Regions from separate parts of the Rhizobium sp. BR 314 genome, predicted to be linked through region 4. Evidence: predicted binding sites of a transcription regulator. Region 4 holds the regulator's gene; each other region holds the start of a gene.
What was found. Region 4 encodes PhoB, which activates phosphate uptake and scavenging genes when phosphate is short. Its sites were predicted from a motif close to TGTCATNNANCTGTCAT; they were not measured.
Positions count from the first base shown of each region.

Region 1 (7,553 bases), on a different contig from region 4:
AGATGGGAAGCGGCGAGGATGCCGTCGTCGATTCACAGCTGCGCGTCCATGGTATCGGCGGGCTGAGAGTGGTCGATGCCTCGATCATGCCGAAAATCGTCTCGGGAAACACCAATTCACCGGTCATCATGATCGCGGAGAAAGCGGCCGACATGATCTTGAGCTAAGTGCCGTTGCCGCATGTTATCGATTATCGATAACGTATTTTGACAATGCTAGCTCATCGGAGCGATAGCGAATAGAGCAAAGACCTAGGCGCCGTGAAGCGGATTTACTGAGCCATGAGGAGTGGTCGTGGGCTGATCGGCGAGATGATGGGGCATCGAGACGATCGGATATCATGCGCGGGTCACACGAGCGAGCAAGTTCAAGAGGAAATGATGAATGCGCATGACGATGCCTTGGTAGACGAACCAACAGTAAGGGGCTCGCCGTGTGAGGTTCTTCGCGTCTTCCTCATGCTTGGATTGACCTCCTTCGGTGGTCCGATCGCTCATCTGGGCTACTTTCGTGACGAGCTTGTTGTGCGGCGAAAATGGATCGATGAGGAAGGTTATGCCGATCTCGTAGCTCTTTGTCAGTTTCTGCCGGGGCCAGCCTCCAGTCAGGTCGGATTTTCGCTCGGTGTATTGCGCGGCAACGGGCTGCTTGGCGGGTTGGCGGCGTGGCTCGGCTTCACCTTGCCGTCCGCTGCGATCCTGTTCGCCTTTGCCGTGGGCACGGCAACTTTCACCGGAGCGGCATCTACTGGCGTTCTGCATGGATTGAAACTGGTCGCTGTCGCGGTGATTGCCCAGGCGATCTGGGGCATGGCAAAAACCCTGACGCCGGATCGGGGGCGGGCCGCCATCGCTCTTGCGGCCGTTGCGATTGTCGTCTTTATCGGTGGAACGCTCGGTCAAACGGGTGCCATCGCTCTTGGAGCGGTCGGTGGGCTCTTGTTCTGTCGAGGCGAACCGTCTTTCACATCGGCAAGCCGCCTGCACTTTCCGGTATCGCGCCGCGGGGGAGCTATAGCTCTTGTCGCATTTGCAGTCCTCCTGGTCCTCCCGGCGCTGTTCGCGATGACAAACAGTTACCAAGCGATTGCGCTGTTCGATGCCTTCTACCGCTCCGGGGCGTTGGTATTCGGAGGAGGACATGTCGTCCTTCCCCTGTTGCAGGCCCAAGTGGTGGATTCGGGATGGGTGACGAACGAAACCTTCCTGACCGGTTACGGTCTGGCGCAGGCGGTGCCGGGGCCGCTGTTCACGTTTGCGGCCTACCTCGGCACAATCGTGGGGCCGGAACCCAACGGCTTCGCCGGTGCGTCGATCGCCCTTGTTGCGATCTTCCTGCCGGGGATATTGTTGGTCTACGGCATGCTTCCCTACTGGGATGCGTTGCGGCTTCGGCCGACGGCGCAGGCGGCCATGCGTGGGGCCAATGCCGCCGTCGTGGGCATCCTTGGTGCCGCGCTCTACAACCCGGTCTGGACATCAGCGGTGCTTTCGCCGAAGGATTTCGCCTTGGCGCTGGCGGGCTTTCTGTTGCTCACCGTCTGGAAAACGCCGCCCTGGATCGTCGTTTTTCTATTGGCGGCGAGCGGCGCTGCTGCACATATGGTCTGAGCGACGCTTCAAAAGAAGCCAGTCCACGTCACGAGATCCCTGGAGCTACTCATTATCGGGTTGAAAGCGGCGGTGGCGGTGGCGGCGTGGTCGAGCCGGAGCCTAGGGAGCGCTGAACCATCACCGTGTCGGCCCAATGACCGTAACGATAGGCAACCGCCGGCAAGAGGCCGACCTGCACGAAGCCGAAGCGCTCGTGCAGGGTGAGCGAGGCGACGTTGTCTGCATCGATGTAACCGATCATCTGCCGGAATCCGGCGGCCGCGCAGGCGTCGATCAGCCCGCGCATGAGCAGGCTGCCGACACCTTGGCCGATATGGTCGTGATGGACATAGATCGAATGCTTGACGGTGTAGCGGTAGGCCGGGCGTTTGCGGAACAATACCACATAGGCGTAGCCAACGACCTTTTCACCTTCAACCGCGACGACATGAGGGAAACGGCGATTCCTGAGGTTTTTGCGCCGGTCCTTGAGGTCGTCGGATTGCGGCGTGTCGTTGTCATCCACTCCATCTTCGACACCGCGGCGAATGTGGCGACGATAGATCGCCAACATGGCATCGACGTCGGTCTCGCGCGAAGGGCGAATGACGATCGTTCTATTCTGCTCCATGATCGAACCTGAATTCCCGGCCTATTCCGCAACGACGTAAGTATAGAGGCGGATGCGGCCGGTTTCATCAATCTCGCGATAGAGTCCTTGAATCTCGACTTCAAAGCCGGGGAAAATGTTGAAGCAGGCTTCGAACATCTTGAGATAGTCGAGCATGGGTTTTGCCTCATCCGTCAGGCGCTCGCCCGGCACGATGGTGGCGATACCCGGCGGATAGACCACGAATGGCGTCGTTGCGATGCGGCCGGCGATGGCGTCGATCGGCAGGTAATCGACATCGTTGCGCACCAGGCAGCGTGCGGCATCATGGGGCGAGAGCGCGATCGGCGGCAGGTGGGCTGCGGAAAACTGCAACGTCTGCAGCGCGCTGACATTGGCCTGGCGGAAGAAATTATGCATGTCCGTGCAGAGATCGCGCAGCCTTACGCCTGCGTAGCGGCCCGGTCGGCGGCGATAGAATTCAGGAATAGCCTCTTCCAACAGGGCGTTGTCGTCATAGAGCTTCTTGAAGGCGACCAGGCCGCTGATCAACGTGCCGGCCTTGCTTGCCTCGACGCCGGGCGTGAGGAGGAAGAGCAGCGAGTTGAGGTCGTTCTTCTCGGCGACGATGCGGTTTTCACGTAGATATTGCGCAACCACCGGGGCAGGAATGCCGTGCTCGGTGTATTTCCCACTCGCCCGGTCGAAGCCGGGGGTGAGCAAGGTGAGCTTGTTCGGGTCCGTCATTGCGAAGCCCGGCTCCATGCCGGCAAATCCGTGCCACGCAGCGTCGGGCGTCAGGTGCCAGAAGGCCGGATTGGTCGCAAGCTGGTCGGTGGCGATGCTCTCCCAAGGTACGTCGTGCACGGCGCCAGCGCCCGAGACATCCGGGATTGCCACGCGATCCGGCACGAAAGGCTCGAAGAACCAGCGTCGCTCTGCGCGTTGTTCCTTCTCTTCGAATTCGCGGCGCACGGCGCGGATTTTCTTGCGCAGCTCGATGCCGAGGCGGATCGTGTCGTCCCATAGAACTTCGCCCGAACGGCCCTTCATCATCTGCGCGCCGACGTCGAGCGAGGCAAACAGCGGATAGAAGGGCGAGGTCGAAGCGTGCTGCATGAAGCTTTCGTTGAAGCGTCGATGCTCGACGCGGCGCTTCTGGCCGGTGATGTGCCGGTCCTTCATGTGGATCTGCGAGGCCTGGGAGAAGCTTGCGAGCTGCTTATGGGTGGATTGCGTGGCAATGATACCGGGCGCGTCCGGGCCGAGTTCGGCAAGGCCCATGGCGAAGCGACCGGCATAGAGCGGATGAAATTTCATGAAGCCGGCCCAGGCCTCGTCGAACAGGATGTAGTCGCACAGATGACCGATGCGCTTGAGGATCATTTCGGCGTTGTGGATAGTGCCGTCATAGGTGCACTGCTCCACCACTGCCACGCGGAAGGGGCGCTGCTTCCTGTGCGCTTCCGGATCCTTGACAAGCGGATGGGTACGGATGCGCTCCCGCAGAGCTTCCTCGTCCATAGCCGCAAAATCCACGGGGCCGATCAAGCCGTAGACATTGCGTCTGGTCGGCAGATAGACCGGAATGCCGCCTGACATCATCAGCGCGCCGTGATGGGCGGCCTTGTGGTTGTTGCGATCGAACAGCACGAGATCGCCATCGGTGACGAGCGCTGAGAGCGCGACCTTGTTGGACGTGGAGGTGCCGTTCAGGACGAAGTAGGTCTTTTCGGCGCCGAAAATCTTGGCCGCCTCTTTCTGCGCCGCGAGCGCCGGACCCTCGTGGGTCAGAAGATCGCCAAGATCGAGCACGGAATTGTCGAGGTCGTCACGAAATACCGCTTCGCCGAGGTGTTCCATGAACACACGGCCGATCGGGCTGCGGCTGTAGAAGATGCCGCCATTGTGCCCAGGGCAGGTCCAGAGCTGATTGCCTTCCTCGGCATAATCGACCAGTGCGCCAAAGAACGGTGTCTTCAGCGTCTCGGCATATTGCTTGAGCCGGCTGATCAGGCTTTTGGCGATGAAGGCTGGCGTCTCTTCCGAGAGGAAGACATAGCCGTCGATGAAATCAAGCACTTCGACCGGCACATCCTCGAAACGCTTGCGGCGGATCAAAAGGATGATCGGGAATTCGAGGCCGCGCCGGCGCATCAGATTGATGAGGGAGGCCGTCTTGCCTTCAAGTCCCTTCTTGCCCCAGTCTACCAGCATGCAGCCGATGGCGGCGTCCGTCTGGACGGCGATCTCCGCGTCTTCGATATTGCGAGCACGCACGACCTCGAAGCCTGAGCGCTCGATCTCCTCGACGATCTGATTGTAGCGGGCGCCCTCCAGATCCTCGCTGTCGAAGGCCGGCGTTGCGAACAGAAAGTTGAAGCGTCTGAAATAATCCATCTCGGTACCCGCATTTAAAACCAGGGACGAGGTGTCGACGTATTTCATGACATGGATGTGACAGATCTTCGGGCGCCGGAAACGGCGCCAGCGAGAAGAGGGCACTCCGGCAGAATTAGTAGGCAATCGAATGACAGCGCTTCATGATTCTCAAGGCTTGCAACGGCCCAGCAAAATCCCCTTGTAGCTATCCCCGTCGTATCAGCGCCAAACGGGCGCCGCCTCACATCGCTTTCTGTGGATGCGGCGACCCTTCGTATGCACCCCAGATAGATTGGTCCAGGTTGATCGTGGCACCTGTCATCAGCCCGGATTCCTCCGAGGAAAGATAGGCGACCGCCCGGGCAACCTCGGCAGGGGAGACCAACCGGCCGAATGGCTGCTCGGCTGCCGCCCTTGTCAGCCAATCTTGATCGGCGTCATGATATTCGCGCTGAATGCGATCCTCGCCATCGCTCGACATCCAGCCAATATTGAGGGCGTTGACCCTGATGCGGTTTCTAAGCAGCGCGAAGGCCGTGTTCCGGGTCAGGGTGTCAAGCGCTCCTTTGGATGAGCAGTAGGCGCTGATGAAGGGTTGGCCCGCCATCGACGACATCGAGGAAATGTTGACGATCGTGCCTTCTATGCCGTTGGCGATCATGGTCTTGATCGCATCCTGCATCAGAAAAAACGGCGCCCGAACGTTGACGGCGAACATGCGATCGAACAGGTCCTGATCCGTGTCGAGGATTGTGCCGCGATCGGTGATGGCAGCGACATTGACGAGTGCATCGATGCGGCCGAATTTCTCGACCGCTGTCGCGATGACTTTGCGGCAATCCTCCACCTGGCCGAGGTCGGCCGTGACGAATGCGACCGGAATTCCGTATCGATCACTGATCTCGCGTGCATGAGCTTCCCCTTTGGCCGTGCTGCGGCCGCAGATCGTCAGGCCTGTAGCCCCGCGCTCGGCAAAGAGGCGAGCGACTTCAGCACCTAGCCCCTGCGTGCCGCCGGTTACGACGGCGAATTTTCCATCCAGTCTGCTCACGGATCTCAAGCCTCCTTGCGTGCCGCATGGGCGGCGATCAACTCTGCGAACTCTTTGGCGTCCATGCCGGCGTCGATAGCGTCCGCCATGATCCGCGCCTGGGTTTTCGGCGCAAGGCCGCCGACGGGCGGGTCGCTATCGAGATTGGTGGGAAAGGCATAGCCTTCGGCCGTTGAAGCGATGACATTGGCAACCTCCGCACGGCTCAGTGCGCCTGCAGCGAGAGCTGCGATAAGGGCAGGATAGACGGTCACGGCCATTCGATTGCGGTTGGTGCTCTCCATCGCCCGGCCGAAGGCCGAGGAGACCTGAAGAAGATTGGCCATGCGATAGATGTCTTTCGAGACATTGTTGCCTGCGCCGTGCATGACGGCCGGGTTGAAGAAGACGGCGTCGCCCTTCTGCAACGGCAATTGCACGTGATGTTCCGCGAAATACTCCTGAAATTCCGGACGGCCGAAAGCGATGTAGCCTTCAAAGAAGGTCTGAGAGTAGGGGAGGAACAATGTTGGGCCGCTTTCGAGCGGCATGTCGCAATGCGCAACCGCGCCCTGCAGCGTCAAAAGCGGCGAAACGGCATGGATATGGCCGGGATAGGCTTGCATCTGCTGCGGAGACATGAAGCCCAGATGATAATCGCGATGGGGTTTTTGCGCCGTGCCACCTGGATTGACGCGATTCATCTGCGCCGTCATCTGGTAGCCTGCTCCGAGCCAAGCCTCCGATACCATGGCAATGGCAGTCGAGGCGTAGTAGCGGGCAAAATTCACCGGATCCGCCAGGCAATGCTTCTCGAGCGCATTCCAGATGCGATCGTTCGCGCCCGGCTTGGCAAAATGATCGCCGGCACCTTTACCCTTCTCTTTCTCCTCGCGGACGATGGCTTCGAACACAGTGGTCGCGCGATCAACGACTGCCACATCCGGCATGGCGTTTTTTATCACGATGATACCGGGGCCGGAGGTGAAGGCTTCGACCCACTCAGCCGTCAGGGCACGGCGTTCGTCTTCGACACCAGCCGCGTGTCGAACCTGGTCGCCCTCATAAATGAGGATATTTTTCCTGACGTCCGCGGCCAAGGGCCAGTCTGTTGACGTGGCGGTTTTCTCGACGAGGGATTTGAAGGTGTCGAGGCTGCCGCAATCGGCAGACAGCCAAACCTTTTGGCTACGGCGACTTGTGAGCGTTTGAGCGTCCATGGTGATCTCCTCCCGAAATGACGTTGGACCTAGGCATTGATCGTAGCCGCGATGCACCCTATGAAAAAGGTACAAGACCCCTCAAAAACACCTCAGAAGGAACCTCGATGAAGTCGCGTTTTCCGCTGAAAGATATCGCGTTGCAGGCCGGCCTTAGCCTCGCAACTGTCGACCGGGTGATGCACGAACGCGATGGCGTCCGCGCAGTCACCCGGGCGCGCGTCGCAGCGGCAATATCGGAACTGGAACGGCAATACATGCAGTCCGGCCTCGCTGGACAGCGTCTCGTGATCGACGTGGTCATGGACACGCCGCAGCGTTTCTCCACAGCGGTACGCCACGCCTTCGAGGCGGAATTGCCCGGCATGCGGCCCGCCTCGTTTCTTGCGCGATTTCACGCTGCCGAAACCATGAGCGAGCAGGAGCTTCTATCGATCCTGCGTGCGATACGCCGTCGCGGCAGCCACGGTGTCGTTCTGAAAGCGGCCTCTACGCCTGCCATCGCCGAATCTGCTGCCCAGCTCATGGCGGCGAGGATTCCGGTGGTCACCCTGGTGACCGATTTGCCGGAAAATGCGCGTATCGGCTATGTCGGCATGGACAACCGCGTCGCGGGAGCGACGGCTGCGTATTTGCTCGGGCGCATGGCGGGCGAAAGGCCAGGCAAGGTGCTGGTGACGTTGTCCAGCAGGCTCTTTGCTGGGGAGGACGAGCGCGAA
Region 1 is NZ_JARWLA010000017.1:110,487-118,039, forward strand. It holds gene QD461_RS20900 (GMC family oxidoreductase) at 1-167, shown strand, start outside; gene chrA (chromate efflux transporter) at 381-1,610, shown strand; gene QD461_RS20910 (N-acetyltransferase family protein) at 1,663-2,223, opposite strand; gene QD461_RS20915 (Orn/Lys/Arg decarboxylase N-terminal domain-containing protein) at 2,245-4,602, opposite strand; gene QD461_RS20920 (SDR family oxidoreductase) at 4,826-5,635, opposite strand; gene QD461_RS20925 (phytanoyl-CoA dioxygenase family protein) at 5,641-6,834, opposite strand; gene QD461_RS20930 (substrate-binding domain-containing protein) at 6,942-7,553, shown strand, end outside.
Region 1: QD461_RS20915 (Orn/Lys/Arg decarboxylase N-terminal domain-containing protein) is a predicted target of PhoB. The motif match lies at 4,649-4,665, and genes of this name have one in related genera.

Region 2 (7,553 bases), on a different contig from region 4:
TCGCAGGCGACAATCGGCGTATGGCCCTGCTTTTCGCCGATGGCATCGGCGACGCGGCGGATCATGGCGATATCGACGAGGCTATTGGTCGGATTGGCGGGCGTTTCCACGAGAATGAGCGAGACACGGCCTTTTGCCATTGCCTCTTCCGCGCCCGCCGTCACCGAGGCTTCGTTGACGCCATCTGCGAAACCGACTGCTGAAACGCCGAGATTGAGAAATGTCCTGGCAAGCAGCGTTTCCGTGCCGCCATAAAGCGGCTGCGAATGCAGAATTGCATCGCCGGGACGAACGAAGGCAAGCAGCGTAGTGGCAATTGCCGACATGCCCGATGAGAACAGCGCACAGCTCTCCGCGCGCTCGTAAACGGCAAGGCGATCCTCGACGATCTCACTGTTTGGGTGGTTGAAGCGGGAATAGACGAGGCCGACGCCGGCGCCCTTTGGCGGCTCGATGCGGCCGGATATGTAATTGAAGAAGTCGCGCCCATCCTCGGCGGATTTGAAGACGAAGGTGGAGGTCAGGAAAACGGGTGGCTTGACCGCGCCCTCGGAAAGTTCCGGGTCGTAGCCGTAGTTCAACATCTGGGTTTCGGGGTGAAGCGCGTGGTTGCCGATATGCGTTTTCGAGGGATGCGGCGCAGTCATGATGGTCTCCTCAACCGACGACACGAACATTAGATTCGTATTATATCATCACTCGAGGTAGTTGCATGCCATAGTCTTTGGCTGATTGACGAGTCCGCCGCGAGCGGACTCGTCCGGTTGATAGCGTCAGTAGATTTCCGGCACGTACATTTCGGGCGGCACTGGCGTGCGATGATAGTCGGCGTTGCGCATGCGCTCCGGTAGGATGATTTCTGGCTTCGGCACGTTTTCATAGGGAATCTGTGTCAGCAGATGCGCGATGCAGTTGAGCCGTGCCCGCTTCTTGTCGACGGCGTGGACGACCCACCATGGCGCTTCCGGAATATGGGTGCGTTCGAGCATCTCTTCCTTGGCCTTGGTGTATTCTTCCCAGTGCACGCGGCTCTGCAGGTCCATCGGCGATAGTTTCCACTGCTTCAGCGGATCCTGGATGCGCATGTTGAAGCGGAATTCCTGCTCTTCATCGGTGATCGAAAACCAATACTTGATCAGGATGATGCCGGAGCGCACCAGAATGCGTTCGAAGTCGGGAACCGAGCGGAAGAATTCTTCCAATTCCTCCGACGAGCAGAAGCCCATGACGCGTTCGACGCCGGCGCGATTGTACCAGCTGCGGTCGAAGAGCACCATTTCGCCTGCTGTCGGCAGGTGAGCGGTGTAGCGCTGGAAATACCACTGGTGCCGCTCGCGCTCGGTCGGTGCCGGCAGCGCGACCACGCGGCAGACGCGCGGGTTGAGACGCTGCGTCACGCGCTTGATGGCGCCTCCCTTGCCGGCGGAATCGCGGCCCTCGAACAGAACGACGACCTTGAGCTTCTTGTACTGAACCCAGTCCTGCAAGCGCACCAGCTCATGCTGAAGGCGGAAGAGTTCGCGGAAATAGACCCGGCGCTCAAGCGTTGCCTCGCCTTCGCTGATCAGGCCCTCGGCAACCAGCTCGTCGAGGCGATCCTCTTCGAGCTGCATCTCCAGCTCTTCATCGAAACTATCGACGATTTCATCCTTGATGCGGCTGAGCGGATCCTGGGTTTCGTCGGTCATTGAGCGTCTCCTGCCCTGTTTTCATGTTGATGTCGCAATCGGCGACCGAGGGATGATCGGCAAATATGCGTTCTGCATCCGCCGGCCACGATCTGATTATTACTCAGCGGTCCAACCGCCGTCGACGGACAGCGTCGTGCCGGTGATCTGCTTGGCGGCGTCGCTGCACAGGAAGACGGCGATGGCGGCAACCTCATCGACGGTCACGAATTCCTTCGTCGGCTGCGCGGCCAGCAGCACGTCGTGCTTGACCTGCTCTTCCGTCATGTTGCGCGCCTTCATTGTTTCGGGAATCTGCTTTTCGACGAGCGGCGTCCAGACATAGCCGGGCGCGATGGAATTGACGGTGACGCCGTCCCGTGCGGCTTCGAGAGCGACGGTCTTGGTCAGGCCGGTAATGCCGTGCTTGGCCGAAACATAGGCCGATTTGAACGGCGAGGCGACCAGGGCATGTGCCGAGGACGTGTTGATGATGCGGCCCCATTTGCGCGCCTTCATGCCGGGGATGGCCGCCTTGATGGCGTAGAAGGCGGCAAGCAGGTTGATGCGGATGATCGCTTCCCACTTGTCGTCGGGAAACTCCTCGATCGGCGCAACGAACTGGATGCCGGCATTGTTGACGAGCACGTCGAGGCTGCCGAAGGCCTCTTCCGCCTGTCGCACCATGGCGGTGACTTCCTCGCCGTTCATCATGTTGGCGCCGGAATAACGGCACTTCACGCCGAAGTCGGCTTCGATGGCGGCACGTTCCTTTTCGATTGCGTCGGCGTCGCCAAGGCCGTTGATGGTGACATTCGCGCCTTCAGCGGCAAAGGCACGCGCAATCGCAAGCCCGATACCGCTCGTCGAACCGGTAACCAGCGCATTCTTCGATGTCAACGAACCCATGATGCAACTCCCGCAATCTCTATGACAAGGTTGAGTAAATTGAAAATGCCGAGGTGAGCGCACACTGCCAGCGTCGTATGTCGCTTTGATAACAGGTGCGACCGGGCATTCGAGCGTGACGCCGAGAGGCGTAGGTGGTTTTCGGACCACATCACACTCTACTTCTTTGATTCTGGAGCCGGATGATTTTGGGTCGGACGGACCTAAAATCATCCGGCTCCGGCGACAACCATCCGGCAACTGACACTTCGCTGTCATGCAACCGTGCAAGTTTTCGCCGCGGCGCACAGCTATTTTCTCTAACGACGGAAAATGCGATGAAGGTCGAAGACATACTCAAGCATGCCTATGCAATGCCGCTGACCAACCCCTCCTACCCGCCAGGACCCTATCGATTCTTCGATCGCGAATACATCATCATCACCTATCGCACCACGCGTGAGGCCCTGGAGACGGTCGTGCCAGAGCCCCTCGAAATCGACGAGCCGCTGGTGAAATACGAATTCATCCGCATGCCCGATTCCACGGGATTCGGCGACTATACCGAGACGGGACAGGTCATTCCCGTGCGATATCGCGGGCAAGCCGGCGGTTATGTTCATTCGATGTATCTCGACGACGATGCGCCGATCACCGGAGGTCGCGAGATCTGGGGCTTTCCGAAGAAACTCGCCAACCCGAAGATCGTCAACGAAGGTGAAGTCATCGTCGGCACGCTGCATTATGGCAGCGTCCTCTGCGCCACAGGAACGATGGGTTACAAGCACAAGCCGGTCGATCAGGGGCCGCTTCTCGCCGCCTTGTCGGAGCCCAACTACCTCATCAAGATCGTGCCGCATGTCGACGCCACGCCGCGCATCTGTGAGCTGGTGCGCTACTACCTTACTGACATCACCATCAAGGAGGCTTGGACCTCGCCCGCCGCCCTCGACCTCAGGCCGCATGTCATGGCCGATGTCGCCCGGCTGCCGGTTCTGGAGGTGGTCTCCGCTGTGCACTTCACCGCTAATCTGACGCTCGGATTGGGTGAAGTCGTTCACGACTACCTCGCCGAACGTCGGTAACAGAGCCCTATTTTTCCCTTTGCTGGAGACCAACCGTGCTCGAACGAAACCTCAAGGCCGCAGCGCCGACAATTCCGGAAATTGCCGTGCAATATGATCGCGTCGCCCTGGTATTTCAGGGCGGCGGCGCACTCGGCGCCTATCAGGCCGGCGTCTATCAGGCGCTTGCCGAGGCTGGATGCGAACCTACGTGGCTTTCCGGCGTCTCCATCGGAGCCGTCAACGCCGCGATCATCGCCGGCAACGAGCCGAGCCGCCGCCTGCAGCGTCTCGAGCAATTCTGGCAGATCATCTCCGGCCGCAAGATCTGGGCCTACACGCCGGAAGGCGATGTCTTCCGCGACATTCGCAATCGCACGAGTTCATGGATGACCATGACGATGGGCCAGCCCGGCTTCTTCAAGCCGCGTTTTCCCAACCCCTGGTTCGAACTGCCAGGTGCCGAAGGAGCCACCAGCTTCTACGATTCGGCGGAATTGAAGAAGACGTTGGAGATGCTGATCGATTTCGACGTGCTCAACGACGGCAAGAAGCGCTTCAGTGTCGGCGCGGTCAATGTCCGCACGGGCAACTTCGTCTATTTCGACACCGACCATATCCGCATCGGCCCCGAGCACATCATGGCGAGCGGCGCCTTGCCGCCTGCCTTGCCGGCCATCCGCATCGAAGGCGAATATTATTGGGATGGCGGAATCGTCTCCAACACGCCGTTGCAATATCTGCTCGATCAGGACGAGGATCGCAGCTCGCTGGTGTTCCAGGTCGATCTGTTCAGCGCCCGTGGCGTTCTGCCACGCAGCATGCCCGACGTGCTGTCGCGTCACAAGGACATCATGTATTCCAGCCGTACCCGGCAGAACACCGATAACTTCAAGCGCATCCACGGCCTCAAGATGAAGTTGCTGAATGCGCTGAAGCGTGTGCCGAAAGATCAGCTGACACAGGAAGAAGAAGCACTGATTGCTGACTATTCCGACGCCGGTGTCGTCAACATCGTACACCTGATCTATCAGCATAAGAACTACGAAGGCCACGCCAAGGACTACGAGTTTTCCGGCACCTCGATGCGCGAACATTGGGACATGGGCCTGGAAGATACCAAGCGCACGCTGCGTCACACCGAATGGCTGTTGCCGCCGCTGATGGACGACGCAGTCGCGATCCATGATCTGCACCGCGAAGATCCGGTGTGAGGTTGCGATTGGGAACAATGGGTGCCGCCTGGCACCCGTTGGTGGTCACGTTCACCTCGCAAGGCTTGGGGTGTGGTGAAGTCTATCCAAGGCTACGCTATCAGCGAGCCTTATAGGTCACGGAAATCTTCGCGTTGGCCAGGGCAGTCTGCGCTAGCTGTGCAGGGTCAAGACCAAGCGAGCCAATCTGCAAAGGCTTGGAGAAGGCAAGATCGAGTGTGAAGAAGCCGGCGGGGTGGGGAATATCCTGCAGGAACTTTAGAAGCGCCTTCTTGGATTCCGCATCGATCTGGCTGTTCGGAACCATCTGCAGCGCCGTTGAGGCATTGTTACGCAATTGGTTGATACCCTGCGCAGGATCATCAGACCCGGTAATCTGCTGGAGGAACGAAGCAAGTGACGGCACCGCCATTCCCTCGAACAGTCCCTGATTGTCGAGCCGGAAACGCAGATGCGTCAAGCCGGCAGAGCCGCCTTCCGCGAAAGACTGCACATTCGTGTTTTTGGGCAGGATAAATTCGGCCGACAGCGCTGCCTTGCCGAGACGCAGATTGGTCAGTTGCACGTCCTGAATATCGAGATAGCCATCCTTGGCATCGAAGTGAAACGAGCCGGAAATATCCATCGGCCACTGCTGGACAGAAGCAATGTAGTTCGCAAAGGCATTGTCCATCATCGGGGCGAAGCGTATACCCTCGACGGAGAAACGTCCCCAGCTGGGCAAATGCTCGGGCTTGGCCGAAATGGATTTGAGGAAGGCGACGAGATCGTCACCCTTCAACTCGGCACGATCGAACGACCATCCCAGGCGGATGCCGGATTTGAAAAGCCCGTTCGTCACTGCACAGCCATCGTGGAGTTCGGATACGGCAAAGCCATCCATATGCTGAATGATGTCGCTGCCATTCACGAGATCGGCGCAAGGCGTTTCGGCCGCTGCGACAGAAAGAGGGGCGAGCGACAGCAGAAAGGGAAACAGGAGGAGGGGGCGCATTGTTCACGTCCATCTGTTTGAGGAGATCGGCAAATAGCCGCCTCATGTTTCTGCCGGGGCGGCATATGTCAAGCCACGATGCCTCGTCCTCAGTCTTTCTCGCCTTGGTTGACGTTGTGGATGGGCGGAGGTCAGGCCGAGAGCTTCAACTGATCGGATTTTGTCCGTTCGCCGCGACCGCTGTAGGGCAGGACGCGACGTAGAACCTCTTGTGCAAGCGCCTGGGCATTCTGTTGCGCCTTGTCGAGATTGCTGACGCTATCCGTGTCGATCGTATAGAGGGTCTGGCCATAGCCGAAGACTTCACGATAGGCGGCGCGTTCAATGATCGGCGTGGAGAGAACATGGACGCGACGGCTGTACAGCAGCTCCTTCACCGATTGCAGCGCGCGCGTCGTCACCATCGGATTGACGCGTGTGAGTACGACCGAATGGGGAATGCGGATGTCGGCGCGATCTTCGAGATATTGCAGCAGCTCGATGACATTGGTGGCGCCTTCCGCATCCATGGCGGAGCCCTGCACGGGAATGAGCACGTAGTTGGAATAGCCGAGTGCCTGGGCCAGCAATGGGCTGCGCGCGCCCGGCAGGTCGATGAGCAGGAAATCCACTTCGTCGCGCAGCTTGCGTGCATGCTGGCCGAGATTGGCTGCAGTTACATAGGGAACGACGGAGAGAGAGGCTGGTGCCCTTTCGCCCAGCCGCTCATGCCATTTGGAGATCCAGAGCTGCGGGTCCGCATCGAGAACGGCCACGGAAAAGCCCATTCTGGCAAGCTCGCAGGCAACGATGACGACGGCGGTGGTCTTGCCGGCGCCACCTTTGGTGTTGGCAAAGGTCAGAACGGCCATAGGTGCTTCCTGGGCTGGTCGGTGTGGCAACTCAATAGGGTAGGCGAAGGGCTGTCATGGCTCGCGGAGATGGTTACGCATTTATGGTTAACAAACCATTTTAGGTGGGGCTGCGGGGGGGCCAGCCTGCACCTTGGTCGTCGGTCAATGCCGCTTGTCGGCGGCCAGGATTTCGCGGGCGATATGATCCAGCGACACCGTCCGGTCGACGCCGCCATGGGCGATCGCTTCTTTGGGCATGCCGAAGACGACGGATGTTTCCTCGTCCTGGGCGACAGTGAAGGCGCCTGCGTCATGCATCTCTTTCATGCCGCGTGCGCCATCGTCGCCCATGCCGGTCATAATGACGCCCATGGCGTTCCCGGCCGCAGATCGTGCGGCAGAACGGAAGAGCACGTCCACAGAGGGCCGATGCCGGGAAACGAGGGGACCGTCCTTGATCGCGACGACATAGCGCGCGCCCTGCCGCTCGAGCAGCATATGCTTGCCGCCGGGAGCGATGAGCACATGGCCGCGCAGCACGGGATCGCCGTGTTCGGCTTCCTTGACCTCCACTTCGCACAGGCTATTCAGGCGCTTTGCGAAAGCCGCGGTGAATTTTTCCGGCATGTGCTGCACGATGACCATTCCGGGCGTGTTGGCCGGCAGGGCAGTAAGCAATTCGCGAAGCGCTTCCGTGCCGCCCGTGGAGGCCCCCACACAGACAACCATTTCAGTGGTTTTCGCCATGGCCCGGCCGGTGGGCGGGGGAAGTACGACATCGGCCGTCAGCTTGGCCGTCGGCTCAGTCGACGCGATCACGCGTTTACGTGCCGTTCCCAGCCGGGCTGCGGCAGCACCTTTCACCGCTTCCCGGATCATTGCCCCCGTCTCCG
Region 2 is NZ_JARWLA010000005.1:2,101-9,653, reverse strand. It holds gene QD461_RS08815 (cystathionine gamma-synthase family protein) at 1-647, opposite strand, end outside; gene ppk2 (polyphosphate kinase 2) at 774-1,688, opposite strand; gene QD461_RS08805 (3-hydroxybutyrate dehydrogenase) at 1,788-2,576, opposite strand; gene QD461_RS08800 (acetoacetate decarboxylase) at 2,894-3,640, shown strand; gene QD461_RS08795 (patatin-like phospholipase family protein) at 3,676-4,833, shown strand; gene QD461_RS08790 (hypothetical protein) at 4,934-5,827, opposite strand; gene QD461_RS08785 (ParA family protein) at 5,959-6,678, opposite strand; gene QD461_RS08780 (protein-glutamate methylesterase/protein-glutamine glutaminase) at 6,823-7,553, opposite strand, start outside.
Region 2: QD461_RS08800 (acetoacetate decarboxylase) is a predicted target of PhoB. The motif match lies at 2,654-2,670, and genes of this name have one in related genera.

Region 3 (7,553 bases), on a different contig from region 4:
TGAGGCTTGTAGAACGACACTTGCGGTAGCGTTCCGGCGTCGATTGCCTTGATGAACTCAGCCCCGGCGAGACCGCCATCCCTCAGATGCTCGGCTCGGGCAGGCGTGCCGGGGGCGAAGTTGGCATAATAGTTGAATGGTTGATGGTGATATTGAAAGCTCGGCACCGGGTCCTTGTTGCCATGGTCAAGCACATCCTGCCAGGCACCTCCGTACCAGGCCCACGTCACATGCTTGAGACTAAGCATGTCGCCGATGGTGGGCTCGGTCTGCGCCGGTAAGGTCGTTGGCTTGCCCGGATCGGCAAGCGCCTTGTCTCCATCCGCAGCAGGACCATTTCCGCTAGGTTGATAAGGAGGCTGCATGGTGTTGACGGCATAGAAATCGGGTGTGAGATTGCCATCGCTGACAAATTTCGGGATGCCATCGATTGCCGATTTCGGTGAGTTGGGGGCGGCCTTCAACGTTACCCCATCTGCCTCAACCGCCGCAATGGAAGGTTTGGCAGCACTTGTGTCGGCATTCGCGTAATATGGCGCGCAGGCGCAGATCAGCCATTGATGGTTGAAGAAGGAGCCGCCGAAAGCGCCCATGAAGAAGTTGTCGGCCAGTACGTATTTCTGCGCGACCTTCCACATAGGCATCTTCGAGCCATCCCAGAGGCTCATCGTCAATGCGCCTGAATCGGCATAGGCGACGAACTTGTCGTTTCGGCCGCCGTTGATCTGCATCTGGTTCTGGTAGTAGCGGTGCCATAGATCGCGCGTGATCGTATTCATGGCGATGTTAAAGCCCTTGGGATCATCCGCGCGGAATGGGCGATTGGGCAGGTGCTCGGTCGCAGCCTGTGTTATTGGTGGCGTCACGCCTTTGGCAGTGAGGCCCTCCCAGATCGGTGGTAGTTCCTTAAACGGCTTGCCGTCCCGGTCGCGCTGGATCCGTGCGCTTGCCGGCGCCTTCGAGACACCGTTAGCGCCTGGGAAGTTGCCATAGAGATTGTCGAAACTGCGGTTTTCCGCATAGATCACGACGACGGTGTCGATCAGCTTCAGGTCACTGGCGGCTTTCCCGTTTGGTCCGGTCTTTGTGTCAGAACTTCCGGCAAAAGCAGGGCCAAAAACGGCCACGGAAAGACCTAACGCACTGATGGCTGCAGCAGTGATCGACTTCATTTGGATTTTCCTCTCCAGGATTTCGGTGGATGCGCCTCCACCTCAATGAGGCAGCATATTCTGGCGGGTAGCCAAGGCAAGTGCTAATTGAAACAGGTCCAAAACCCGGCTAACGATGACGGCCGGATGATATGTGACATTGTGGTAAGGGATAGCGACCATAGCGATGCAATTGACGCCGCATAGGGGACAATGGCTCAGGATTGGCGGTGTCGCCGCAATGTTGCTGTTGACGACCTCGGTCCAATTGGGTCAGGCCCTGTCGCGCGACGAGGTGCGACGACAGACATCAGCGCTGGCAGCACTCGGCAAGGCTCTCTTCTTCGATCCATCGCTATCGGCATCAGGCAGAACAGCCTGTTCCTCCTGCCACGACCCTTCCCATGCATTCGGGCCGGCTAACGATCGCTCGGTTCAGCTCGGCGGCGGCGATCTGAATCAGGTGGGGTTGCGGGCGGCGCCCTCGCTCAAATATCTGCAGGTCGTCCCGCCCTTTAGCGAGCACTTCTTCGAATCCGAGGATGAGGCGGACGAAAGCATCGACAACGGACCGACCGGCGGTCTGACCTGGGACGGTCGGGTCGATCGCGGCAGTGAGCAAGCCAAAATTCCACTGCTTTCCGATTTCGAGATGGGCAATAAAAGCGGAGTTGAGGTCGGTCGCCACGTGCTAAAGGCGGGCTACGGCAAGGCGATCGCTGATATCGCGGGGCCGAAGGCTGGCGGCGACCCAGCGATTGCGTTTCGCACCGCGCTCAAGGCGCTTGAGGTGTTTCAGCAAGACTATAAGACCTTCTATCCCTACTCGAGCAAATATGACGCAGTGTTGGCCGGCAAGGTCGCGCTCACCCCTCAGGAGGCAAGAGGGCTTGAATTGTTCAATGCCCCTGACAAGGGCAATTGCGCGTCCTGTCATGTCAGTCAGCGCGGACACGACGGCACGCCGCCACAGTTTACCGACTATGGGCTGATTGCCATCGGAGTGCCCCGTAACCGCGATATTCCTGCCAACAAGGATCCGGCATTCCGCGACCTTGGTTTGTGCGGACCTTTGCGCACTGACTTTATCGGACGTCAGGAATATTGCGGGCTGTTTCGTACGCCAACGCTGCGCAATGTCGCCCTGCGTAAGGTTTTCTTCCACAATGGCGGTGTTCATTCGTTGCAAGACGCAGTGCGCTTTTATGTCGAGCGGGAGACCCATCCGGAGCGTTGGTACCCACGAAAACCCGATGGCAGCCTCGATAAATATGACGATCTGTCGGAGGAGGCGAAAGCCAACGTCAACATAGATCCCCCCTTTGATCGCAAAGCGGGCGAAGAGCCAGCGCTTTCTTCAACTGAGATTGATGATGTGGTTGCCTTTCTTGCCACGCTTAGCGATGGTTACGAGCCGCCAAAGTGAGACGGACGCCCCGTGCGTGGCCGCTGCGCCTTTGATTTCGTGGCGCCGTTTGACCTCAGGTCGAGAAGGCCAAGGACGGAATCGGCACCTTTGCCCGAAGCGTTGATCTTGCCGTCGTCACCGATCTGAAGCTCGGCGCCATTGGCGAAACTAAGAGACCAGCCATCATCTGAAATGGTTCGGCGCCTGTCCGTCAGCTCGATCCCTGCTGCCGAAACCACTGCAATCACTTTGTCAACGTCCATGCTCGTGCTCTCCCTGTTGCTCCACTTTACTCATCCGAAACCTGAGCTGGCTCACTTCATTCCCATCACCGACCCAAACAGCCTCTCGCGAGATCGTCCTGAGGGAACGCGGACTACCTTCAGACCCACCTTACCAAAACTAATTGAAATGAGCTCGACATCGTTACACACTTCGCTGGTCGGTAACGATGCACTTCCTTTCGCACTTCGAGGGCGCCGTCCCAAATTTGCCCTGCCGTAAACTCGGCGGGGAGCTTGGGATTCCGACTCTTTGCCTGCGCCCTGTCGTCTCTAGCCTGATATCGGCGACCAATGCTGGGGTCTCAGCCCCAGCGCGTGGTCCACAATAGACGTGCGTCATTGAGTTCGGCTCACGAATCTCTGCGGAACTGGATCGCAAACCAACGGTGCGGTAGCGGATCTGGGTGCTTGCTTATCGTGCCTCTATGCGCATTGAGCTTAGCAGCGCATCGATCAAGCCCGGGAACCGCGCATTCAAGTCCTCGCGGCGGAGAGATAACAGAAGCTCTCGGCCCGAAGGTTTTTGCCAGACGACGCCACTTTCACGCAGCGCGCGCCAATGATACGTCAATGTCGACTTCGAAACACCCTCAAGGATAGAGCCGCAAGGATGCTCTCCCCCGTCGGCGAGTTTTTTCAGGACACGTAGACGCGTCGGATTGCCGAGCGCCGCCAGCACGTTTGCAAGCTCGATCTGGTCGCGAGATGGGTGAAAAGGCAACATGAGATATAATTGTCCAAATGTACGCGTATTGTCAAACTATTTTTTAATGGTACGTATATACGCGTACAATCGTACGTGCCGCGCTGAAGCCGGCTTGCTAGACCTGTCTGGGGATTTTCATGGATGCTTATAATCAAACGCGATCTCATCACGGCCAAACTGGCCTTGGCTGGAGCTTGGTGCTTCTTGCCTTCGCCCAGCTCATTACCTCTCTCGATTTCAATATCGTCTATGTTGCGCTGCCGGAGTTGGGCGCCAGGCTCGGATTCACCAATCAGTCCCTGCAATGGGTCGTCAGTGCCTACGCATTGACCTTTGGCGGTTTTCTGCTCCTTGGCGGTCGGGCAGCCGATCTTCTTGGTCGACGCACCATGTTCATCGGCGCATTGCTGATTTATGCCCTGTCGTCGCTGCTCGGCGGACTAGCAACAAACTCAACTCTCATTATCGCTGCTCGCGCGCTCCAGGGTATGGGCGGAGCGCTTCTATTTCCGGCCACGCTCTCTCTGATCAACACGATCTTCAAGGAGGGGACGGCGCGCAACAGAGCGCTTGCCGTGTGGGGTGGAGCCGGCGCCAGCGGGCTTACGCTCGGGTCGCTTCTCGGCGGTTTTCTCACTCAGTCGTTTGGTTGGTCCTCGGTATTTTTCGTCAATGTACCGCTGGCGCTGATCGTTGTCCTCGGTGCGATCGTCGCAATTCCAAAAGATGCTGCCGGAAGCCTAAGCGGGCGATTTGATATTGCCGGAGCCGTCACCGTGACAGGTGGTGTCACCCTTCTCGTTTTCTCCCTCATTCAGGGACCCTCATATGGTTGGAGCGCGCCTCTGGTTCTGGCCTCCGATGCCTGTGCCGCCCTCCTGCTTTTGGCGTTCATTGCCGTTGAGGGCCGTAGTCGAGAACCGCTCATGCCGCTTCGATTGTTCGCCAATCGCAGCCTCGTCACGGCCATGCTGATCACCTTCATCTTCATGGGCACTTTCAGCGCACTGCCTTATTTTCTAACTGTACTCTTTCAGAGGGTCATGGGTTACGACGCGCTTCAGACCGGGCTTGCCTTTCTCGTTCCGTCTTTGTCGATTGCACTTGGTACCCAGATCGGTGAGCGGTTGGCGACAAAACGCGGGACGCAATACACTCTCATGATCGGTCTCATCATCGGTGCTGCCGGTACCGCCATCCTTGGTCGTTGCATCTATCCGGGTGGTGGTTACCTTGTACTCGTCCCCGGGCTGATCGTTGCCGGTATAGGCCAGGGTATGACGTGGACGGGCATGTGGATTGCCGCTGCGGCCGGTGTCGACGCGAAGGAACAGGGTGTTGCATCCGGTATGGCATCGACCAGCCTTCAGGTTGGTGGCGCCGTCGGTCTGGCGGTGTTGGTTGCGATCGCAGGCTCTTCTTTTGATGGCTCCGCTGTGGGCATGTCACACCTTAGTATCGTTGAAGGAACGCGAAATGCCATCTATGGGGCAGCTATCGGAATATGCGTTGCGCTTGTCGTCGCGCTATCGGCTCGACGGTCCGCTGAGTAGCAAAAATCATTGTCGACTTCCGGGTAGAAGGGCAACTGCTGCCCTCTCGAACTGAAAGCCCTGGTCGTCCCCCCTTGTCCTCCGCTCCTCTGACAAGAGGGGGCCATCTGGATAGTCGTCTGCGCCAAGATCCAGGTCCTCAGCTCGCCCCAGCGGCGCGTTTCTCGCCGTCAGCACAATGACAGATGTCACGCTGCTTGCGCGATGCAGCTGATAGCCTGACAGCGAGAAACGCGCCCATCTTCGACCAGCGAGGGTCGTATCGCCCTATCACCTCCCCCGTCATTTTCTGGTCAGACATAAGTCTCGTCCATCGAATTTTCGACTGCTCGATAAACTCACTTGATCGAGCCGCATTTCAAACCTCCTCAGCATGGTATTGCAAATTTGCAAAAATAAATTGCAAGAAAATTGAAATGTGCTATCGAATATCGGCAGCGCCGGACATTGCAACGGCGCTTGCGGTCGGGAGGAGGACCATGGCCATGAGTTTGCAGGGGAAAGTTACACGCCGAACCTTCGGCAAGGCAGCGATTGCACTGGCAGCGACAATGACCTGGACCAGCATTGGCTGGGCGCAAGATCTATCCGGGGAAATATCAGTCTGGACCTGGAAAACGCCGGGCGAGGGCCTCAAGGCCGCAGTGCCAGCGTTCAACAAGAAATATCCGAATGTGAAAGTCACCATCGAAGACGTCGGCAATCCGGCGATATGGGACAAAATCACAACCGGTATGGCGGCTGGCGGCATTGGTTTGCCCGATATCATGAACATTGGCATCGACTACATGGGAAACTATGTTGAGACGTTTCCCGATGGCCTTGTCGATTTAAATGCGCTCGGCGCCAAGGATCTGGCCGGCAAGTTTCCAACTGGCGTCTGGGCGAGCGGCTCCGGTGCGGATGGCAAAGTGTACGGCATTCCCTACGAAGCGAACACGGCTGGATTTTTCTATCGAAAGGACCTGTTCGACAAGGCCGGCATCGACATTTCCAAGATCGAGACCTGGGATGACATGCTCAAGGCCGGCGTGACGCTCAAGCAGAAGACCGGCGTGCCGATGTTCGGCACGGACAAGGCGGCGACCAGGCAGGAGGCGTCGAATCTGTGGCAATTGCTGGCGGCCCAGCAGGGTAGCTTCTTCTTCGATGCCAAGGGCGATATCGCCATGAATGATGCTGCAGGTGTGCGTGCGCTGACGATCATGAAGCAGGCCAATGACGCCGGGATCATGGCCGACATCCCCGGTGGCTGGGATTCGACGATCAAGCAGGTAAAGGGTGAGATCGGGGTGGCGGTGTTGCCCGTCGCCTCATGGATGGCGGGCGTCATTCGAGCTCAGGCACCCGACATGAAGGGTAAGTGGGCCGTCCGCCGCCCACCGGCGGTTGAGTCCGGCGGGTTGACCGCGGCCGTCACCGGCGCCACTTATCTTTCCATCAACGCACAGAGCGCCAACAAGGACGCTGCATGGGCCTTCATCAACTTCGCCCTCGGCACGCTTGAAGGTCAGAAGCTCGTCTACGGTGGTGGCGGTCTGTTCCCGGGTTATAAGCCGTTGATCGAAAGCGCCGATTTTGTCGCTCCCGATCCATATTATGATGGCGAGAAGGTCAACCAGCTGTTCGTGGACGAACTGGCGCAAAAGACGCCTGCCATCAATTTCACGGGAGATTATGCGCAGGCGCTGAAGGCCTACATGGATGCGCAGACCCAGGTATTGCTGAAGGGCGTCGATCCGAAACAGGCGCTCGATGCGGCAGCAACGCTAGTTGCCGGCCAGACCGGCCGTAAAATCAAGCAATAATGTCTTCCGGCGCCCGCACCCACCCGGCGGGCGCCCGTTCCACCGCACCTCTCAGGCACCGGTACCCTCGTCATGACCATCGACAGAACATTCGCAATGGATAAGAGATTTGTGGTCAGCCGCGCGGTGGTTAAACCAAAAGGTCAATTTTTCCGGCGATTGACCCCATATCTCTTTCTAAGTCCGGTCTTCATTCTCTTTATTGCGTTCAAACTCTACCCATACGGCTATGCATTCTGGCTGAGCTTCACGAGCAGACGTGGGGGAAAAGTCACTTTTGTAGGGGTGGACAATTATCTCCGGCTACTTGGCGATCCTCTGTTTCGCAAGGCTCTCTCCAATACCGCGACGATTCTTGCCATTCAGGTGCCGATCATGCTCGTGCTCGCCATTGCGTTGGCCGTTGCATTCAATTCTATCCTGCTGAAGCTTCGCAGCTTGTGGCGCATGACATATTTTGTGCCGATCGTCATGGGATTGGTTGCCTACGGTATCCTACTTTCGATGCTGCTGAACAATCAGTACGGCCTCGTCAACTATGCGCTCAATGCCGCGGGATTGCCGCGTATTCCATGGTTGGCGGATCCGTTCTGGGCGCAAATATCGATCATGCTGGCGCTGACATGGCATTATACCGGCCAGA
Region 3 is NZ_JARWLA010000013.1:133,312-140,864, reverse strand. It holds gene QD461_RS18110 (acid phosphatase) at 1-1,172, opposite strand, end outside; gene QD461_RS18105 (cytochrome-c peroxidase) at 1,393-2,577, shown strand; gene QD461_RS18100 (hypothetical protein) at 2,559-2,822, opposite strand; gene QD461_RS18095 (ArsR/SmtB family transcription factor) at 3,256-3,567, opposite strand; gene QD461_RS18090 (MFS transporter) at 3,687-5,102, shown strand; gene QD461_RS18085 (ABC transporter substrate-binding protein) at 5,582-6,910, shown strand; gene QD461_RS18080 (carbohydrate ABC transporter permease) at 6,983-7,553, shown strand, end outside.
Region 3: QD461_RS18110 (acid phosphatase) is a predicted target of PhoB. The motif match lies at 1,288-1,304, and genes of this name have one in related genera.

Region 4 (7,553 bases):
TCCCCGCGATGGGCGGGCAGGCAATGCATGAACAACGCGTCTTTGTCGGCCTGTGCCATCAAAGCCTTGTTGACTTGATAGGGCTGGAAGACGTTGTGACCGCGGGCCCGGTGTTCCTGATTCATGGAAACCCAGGTATCGGTTACCACACAATCGGCGCCGGCGACCGCACGGTCGGCATCATGCGAGAGCAGGATTTCGGCGCCCTCGTTGCGGGCCCAGTTCAGATAGTGATCCTTTGGCTCGGAACCAAGGGGTACCGCCATGTTCATGCGATAGCCGAAGCGTGCGGCGCCTTCGATCAATGAATGCAGCACGTTATTGCCGTCGCCGGTCCAGGCGACAGTCTTGCCCTTGATCGGGCCGCGATGCTCCTCGAAGGTCATGATGTCGGCCATGATCTGGCAGGGATGCGTGTCGTCCGTCAGCGCATTGATAACCGGAACGGTCGCATGTTCCGCCAGTTCGAGCATGCGCGCATGATCCGTGGTGCGGATCATGATCGCGTCGACGTAGCGCGACAGGACCTTGGCGGTATCGCCGATCGTCTCGGCGCGGCCAAGCTGCATTTCGGTGCCGGAGAGGAACAGCGTCTCGCCGCCGAGCTGGCGCATGCCGACATCGAAGGAAACGCGGGTACGGGTGGACGGCTTCTCGAAAATCATCGCCAGCATCTTGCCCGCAAGCGGCTTGTCGGCCGCGCCCGCCTTCAGCTGCTTCTTTCGCACGATCGCATCATCGATGATGTGACGCAGATCGGCAGCCGGAACGGCTGAGAGATCGAGAAAGTGTTTCGGAGAAGCCATGTCCTTACCTGTGCTCCAGAAAAAACAATAATGCCCGCGTGGGACACGCATAAGCCCCCTTAAATCGGCACCGATTTATAGAAAGCTTATGCGATTCCTAAATGTTACTGCGTCCTTTGCGCGTCGTCTCGACGCGCGGCGCAGTAATCGCCCCGACTGCAGGCGTTAAACTTAAGCCGATTTCTTGGTGCGGGCAGCGCGCGCACGTTCGGCCGCACGCTCGATGCGGGCAAGGCCTTCGCGTGCTTCCTCGGCGGTGACGACGAGCGGCGGCAGCAGGCGGATGACGTTGTCGCCGGCGGGCACACCCAGCAGATGCTCGGCTCGGATAGCCTGCAGCAGATCCGCCTGCGGAATGGCCGCCTTGATGCCGAGCATCAAGCCTTCGCCGCGTACATCCTCGATGATATCAGGGAAGCGGTCTTTCAGCGAGGCAAGACCCTGGCGGAAGACCAGCGCGACATCGCAAACATGCTGCAGGAAGCCATCAGCAAGCACGATGTCGAGCACCGCATTGCCAACGGCCATGGCAAGCGGATTGCCGCCATAGGTCGAGCCGTGCGTGCCGGCCTTCATGCCGGAGGCGGCTTCAGCCGTCGCAAGGCACGCACCGAGCGGGAAACCGCCGCCAATCCCCTTGGCCACAGCCATGATGTCAGGCTTAATGCCGGCCCATTCGTAAGCGAAGAGCTTGCCCGTGCGGCCAACGCCGCACTGGACTTCATCCAGGATCAACAGCAAGCCATGCTCATCGCAGATCTGGCGCAGGCCGCGCATGAACTCATTGGTGGCTGGGCGAATACCACCCTCGCCCTGCACCGGCTCGATCAGGATCGCCGCCGTCGCATCGGTAACTGCTGCGCGGACGGCGTCGAGATCACCGAACGGCACCTGATCGAAGCCCGGAGCCTTTGGGCCGAAACCTTCGATGTACTTTTCCTGACCACCGGCTGCGATCGTCGCGATGGTGCGGCCGTGGAAGGCGCCCTCGAAAGTGATCACATGAAACTTCTCGGGATGCCCCTTGGCGAAGTGATAGCGCCGCGCCGTCTTGATGGCGCATTCCAGCGCCTCCGCGCCGGAATTCGTGAAGAACACCTTGTCGGCGAAGGTGACATCCGTCAGCCGCTTCGACAGCTTTTCCTGACCGGGCACTTCATAGAGGTTCGACAGGTGCCACACCTTGTCTACCTGCGCCTTCAGTTCGGCCACAAGATGGGGATGGGCATGGCCAAGCGAATTGACCGCCACACCAGCTGCGAAATCGAGGTAGCGTTCGCCACTTTCCGTCACCAGCCAGACGCCCTCGCCTCGCTCGAACCGCAGCGGAGCACGCAGGTATGTATCATAAAGCGGCGCGGTCTCGGCCATGGCCATATCTCCTCGATCACAACTTTAAGGACCAATCGCTTCCGCTTGATGAAACGGGTCCGAAAAAATCAAAAATGCCGCCTTGCGGCGGCCTGGGCACTATTGATGTTTTGCACCGCGATGTCAACAAAACTGGCGATTTAGCAAGTGCGAGAAAGCGCTTGCGCGCAAATGGATCGCGTTCGGCACGGCATATTGCAGAAATGCCACGCCGGGGCAGCAAGTTGGGGAAAACCCCGAAATCGATTCCTCAAGATTCTCGCGACTCTTGTCACGGAGTCAGCCTCACACTAGGTTAAAAAGCAATTGCTAGACTGCATGCGGCGGAACTAGTCACCACAATTTTAAAGCGTTTCGTGCCTCGATCCCATGCGAGGCAATGGTGAAGGATTCTGCCACCGGAAACGCGACAGCGGAGACAGGGCATGAATTGGACAGACGAACGCGTCGAGAAGCTGAAAAAGCTATGGTCCGAAGGGTTGAGCGCCAGCCAGATCGCGGCGCAACTGGGTGGCGTGAGCCGTAATGCCGTCATCGGCAAGGTGCATCGCCTGAACCTTCCCGGCCGAGCGAAGGCGGGTGGCACGGCGACGGCTGCTCGCACGCCGAAGCGCACTGCCTCGGCGCCAAGGGCTCCGGCTTACACCTCGCGCGTCGCGACCCGTACGGTTGCCCGCCAGCAGGGTGCAACCATGCTGAAGGAAGAGATCGAGGTCGATGCGGTCAACGAGATCACCTACCGTCCCGCGGCCAATGTCGTCGTTCCGATTTCGCGCCGCCTCGGCCTGACGGAACTGACGGAACGCACCTGCAAGTGGCCCGTCGGTGATCCGTTGAAGGACGATTTCCACTTCTGCGGCAATGACAGCCCGGATTCCTCGCCGTACTGCACCTATCATCAGCGCATGGCCTACCAGCCGGTGCATGATCGCCGTCGCAACAACGGCTAAGCAGCGAATTCAAGAATTCAGACAACGAAACGGGCCCCTCGAGGCCCGTTTTCTGTTTCCGCCGCAATGTTGATGCCTGAGCGGTTGACCGCTCAGGCCTCCATGGAATAGCCCGCGCCGCGAACGGTGCGGATGACATCCTGCATATTGGAGAAGTTTAGCGCCTTGCGCAGGCGGCCGACATGAACGTCGACGGTGCGTTCGTCGACATAGATATCGTGCCCCCAGACGCCGTCCAGCAGCTGCGAGCGGGAGAAGACGCGGCCCGGCGAGGACATCAGGAATTCCAGCAGACGGAATTCCGTCGGACCCAGCCGCACTTCGCGGCTCTTGCGATGAACGCGATGGGTTTCGCGGTCCAGCTCGATATCGCCGCAACGCAGCACCGTAGAGAGAACCTCCGGACGGGCACGCCGTAGCATCGCCTTGACGCGCGCCATCAGCTCCGGCGTCGAGAACGGCTTGACGACGTAATCGTCCGCGCCGGTGGAAAGGCCGCGCACGCGCTCGCTTTCCTCGCCGCGGGCCGTCAACATGATAATCGGCAGGCGCTCCGTCTCCGGCCGCATACGCAGCCGGCGGCAAAGCTCGATGCCGGACACGCCGGGGAGCATCCAGTCGAGGATCAGAAGATCGGGGATGCGCTCCTGGAGACGCAACTCGGCTTCATCGCCTCTGAGGATCGTGTCGACCTCGAAGCCTTCGGCCTCAAGATTATAGCGCAGCAGAACGCTCAGCGCTTCCTCGTCTTCTACAACAGCAACTCTCGGAACCATGCGCCTTTGGTCTCCTTTCTTCTCTTCCAGATTATTCCGTCACCGCGCCAACGGTGTTTGCAGTGTCGTCCTTCGGACGTTCGCCTTCCGGCTGTGCGCCTGTCGCCATGTAATAGATCGTCTCGGCGATATTGGTGGCATGGTCGCCGATGCGCTCGATGTTCTTGGCGCAGAAGAGAAGATGCGTGCAGGTGGTGATGTTGCGCGGATCTTCCATCATGTAGGTCAGCATCTCGCGAAAGAGCGAGGTGTACATCGCGTCGATTTCCTCGTCGCGTTCGCGGATCGAAACAGCCTTGTCTGGCGACCGCGTGGCGTAGACGTCAAGGACTTCCTTGAGCTGGCCGAGCGCCAGTTCGGAAAGATGTTCGATGCCGCGGGCAAGCTTCCGCGGAACTCCGGTGCCCTGCACGGCGATGACGCGCTTTGCCGTGTTCTTGCCAAGGTCGCCGACACGCTCCAGATCGGAGGCGATGCGGATGGAACCCATGATCTCGCGCAGGTCAGCCGCCATCGGCTGACGACGTGCGATGGTGACGATCGCCTTGTCGCCGACTTCGCGTTCGGCATGGTCGAGAACGACGTCGTCGGAGATGACCTTCTGTGCGAGAGCGGCATCGCTATGAACCAATGCGCGAACGCTGTCGCTGACCATCTGTTCGGCCAGACCGCCCATTTCGGCAATACGGCGCGTCAGGAACTTCAGGTCTTCGTCATAGGCAGAGAGAATGTGAGTGGAGACCATTTTTCTTTCCTTAAGGTGAACTGTGTGAAGGGAGCCGCGCACCTGACATCATCAACCAAAACGGCCCATGATGTAATCCTGCGTGCGGAAATCGTCGGGATTGGTGAACATCTTATCGGTGTCGTTCTCCTCGACCAGATGGCCGAGATGGAACATTGCGGTGCGCTGTGAAACGCGGGCAGCCTGCTGCATGGAATGCGTCACGATAACGATCGTAAAATTCTCCCGCAGCTCGTGAATGAGATCCTCGACTTTTGCCGTCGCAATCGGATCGAGCGCCGAACAGGGCTCGTCCATCAGGATCACCTCCGGGCTGACTGCAACGGCGCGCGCGATGCACAGGCGCTGCTGCTGTCCGCCAGAAAGGCTGGTGCCGGCATCGTGGAGCCGGTCCTTCACTTCGCCCCAGAGACCAGCCTTCTGCAGGCTGGTTTCGACGATGTGCTCGAGATCGGCCTTCGAACGATGCAGGCCGTGTATGCGCGGACCATAGGCGACGTTCTCGTAGATCGATTTCGGAAACGGATTGGGCTTCTGGAAGACCATGCCGACGCGCGCGCGCAGCTCCACCACATCGATACTGTTGTCGTAGACATCCTGATCGTCGAGCGTGATCTTGCCGGTGATACGGCAGGTCTCGATCGTATCGTTCATGCGGTTGAGGCAACGCAGGAAGGTGGACTTGCCGCAGCCAGACGGGCCGATCAACGCCGTGACCGTATTGGCGCGGATATTCAGATTGACGTCGAAGAGCGCGCGCTTTTCGCCGTAGTAGACCGAAACGTCCTGGCCGATCATCTTGTAGGGGATCGTCATCATCTTCTTGGCCAATGCTCGTTCGCTTCCGGCTTCCGTCATCATGTTCATTTCGTGCTCCTCCCCTACCAGCGCCGCTCGAAGCGACGGCGCAGCAGGATTGCCCCGATATTCATCGCAACGAGGAAGAAGAGCAGGACGATGATGGCCCCGGAGGTTCTCTCAACGAAGGCACGCTCCGCTTCGCTCGCCCACATGTAGATCTGCACCGGCAGCGCCGTCGAAGGATCGAGCGGCGAAGCGGGATAATTGGCGACGAAGGCGACCATGCCGATCAGAAGCAGCGGCGCCGTCTCCCCGAGCGCATGGGCAAGCCCAAGGATCGTGCCAGTCAAAATACCGGGCATGGCGAGCGGCAGGACATGGTGGAAGACCATCTGCATGCGCGACGCGCCGAGGCCAAGTGCGGCACTGCGGATCGATGGCGGTACCGCGCGCAGCGCCGAGCGCGTGGCGATGATGATCATCGGCAGCGTCATCAGGCTCAACACGAGACCGCCGACCAGCGAGGCCGAGCGCGGCAGTCCCATCATGTTGATGAAGACCGAGAGGCCGAGCAGGCCGTATACGATCGATGGCACGGCTGCGAGGTTGTTGATGTTGACCTCTATCAGATCCGTAAGCCGATTTTTCGGTGCAAATTCCTCGAGATAGATCGAAGCGGCGACGCCGACGGGCAAGGCGAGCACAAGCACGGTCAACATCAGATAGAGCGAGCCGATCAGGGCAACACCGAGGCCTGCAGCTTCCGGCCGGCTCGAATTGCCTGAAAGGAACAGGCCGCTGTTGAAGGCCTTGTAGAGTGCGCCGCTATCGCGGAGCTGCTTCATCCATGCGACCTGCCGATCCGACACCTTGCGGTCCTTCTCGTCGGCCGTCAAATCGATCTGCCCCTTGTTGGCGGAGTCGATATTCGCGCTGGCAAGAAGCACCACGTTTGCGGTCGTGCCGATGATAGCGGGGTTGGCAACGACCTTGTCGCGCAGTGCGATCCGGGCGCTGTCCGACACCATGGCCGTCGCCTCGCGAACGAGCGCGCGATTGGCGGGATCAATACCAAGCATCTTCACCACTGCGTCACGCACAAGTACGGGATAATTGGCCGATATCAGCACCTTGGGATCGCTGGAACGCTTGCCCGTTGGATCGATGACTTTCTCGGAGAACTCGATCGGCAAGACGAGTGATGTCTGGACGAAAGCCGTATAGCCGTTGCGGACCACGGTCGACACCAGGATAGCGAGGAAGACGACGCCGAAAATGACGGCGGCAATTCCATAGGCGCGAAAGCGGCGCTCGGCGGCATAGCGCCTGGCGATGCCGATATCGCGACGCACCGGGGCGTCGGGTGCAAGCCCGCGCGGATTTTTCTGTGACGAGGAGGACACGATATCGCTCATTCGTACTGCTCCCGGTATCGGCGGACGATATAGAGCGCATAGACGTTCAGGCAGAGCGTCACGCAGAACAGAGTGATGCCGAGCGCGAAGGCGACGAGCGTCTGCGGCGAGGTGAACTCCAGATCGCCGGTCAGCTGGTTGACGATCTTTACCGTCACCGTCGTCATCGGCTCGAAGGGATCGAACTGCATGCGCGCCGCCACGCCGGCCGCCAGCACGACGATCATCGTTTCTCCGACCGCGCGCGAAGCCGTCATCAGGAGTGCACCGACGATACCGGGAAGCGCTGCCGGCAGCAGAACGCGCTTGACGGTTTCGGAGCGCGTTGCGCCAAGCCCGAGTGAACCGTCACGCAGCGAGCGCGGGACCGCCATGATGATGTCGTCCGATAGCGACGAGACGTAGGGGATCAACATCACGCCCATGACGAAGCCAGCTGTCAGCACGCTCTGCGCCTCGATGAAGCTTGTGAAGCTTCCGGTCATCAGGCCGTTGATCTCTGCCGAAATATCCCTGAGGAAAGGTCCGACCGTGACGAGGGCGAAGAAGCCGTAAACGATCGTCGGAATGCCGGCCAGCACCTCGAGCATCGGCTTGGCGATGGAGCGCACGCGTGCCGAGGCGTATTCGGCCATGTAGATCGCCGCGAACAAGCCGATCGGCACGGCAAAGAGCATGGCGACCAGACC
Region 4 is NZ_JARWLA010000019.1:40,957-48,509, forward strand. It holds gene argF (ornithine carbamoyltransferase) at 1-806, opposite strand, end outside; gene QD461_RS21880 (aspartate aminotransferase family protein) at 978-2,177, opposite strand; gene QD461_RS21885 (GcrA family cell cycle regulator) at 2,603-3,127, shown strand; gene phoB (phosphate regulon transcriptional regulator PhoB) at 3,220-3,903, opposite strand; gene phoU (phosphate signaling complex protein PhoU) at 3,935-4,648, opposite strand; gene pstB (phosphate ABC transporter ATP-binding protein PstB) at 4,700-5,515, opposite strand; gene pstA (phosphate ABC transporter permease PstA) at 5,530-6,864, opposite strand; gene pstC (phosphate ABC transporter permease subunit PstC) at 6,861-7,553, opposite strand, start outside.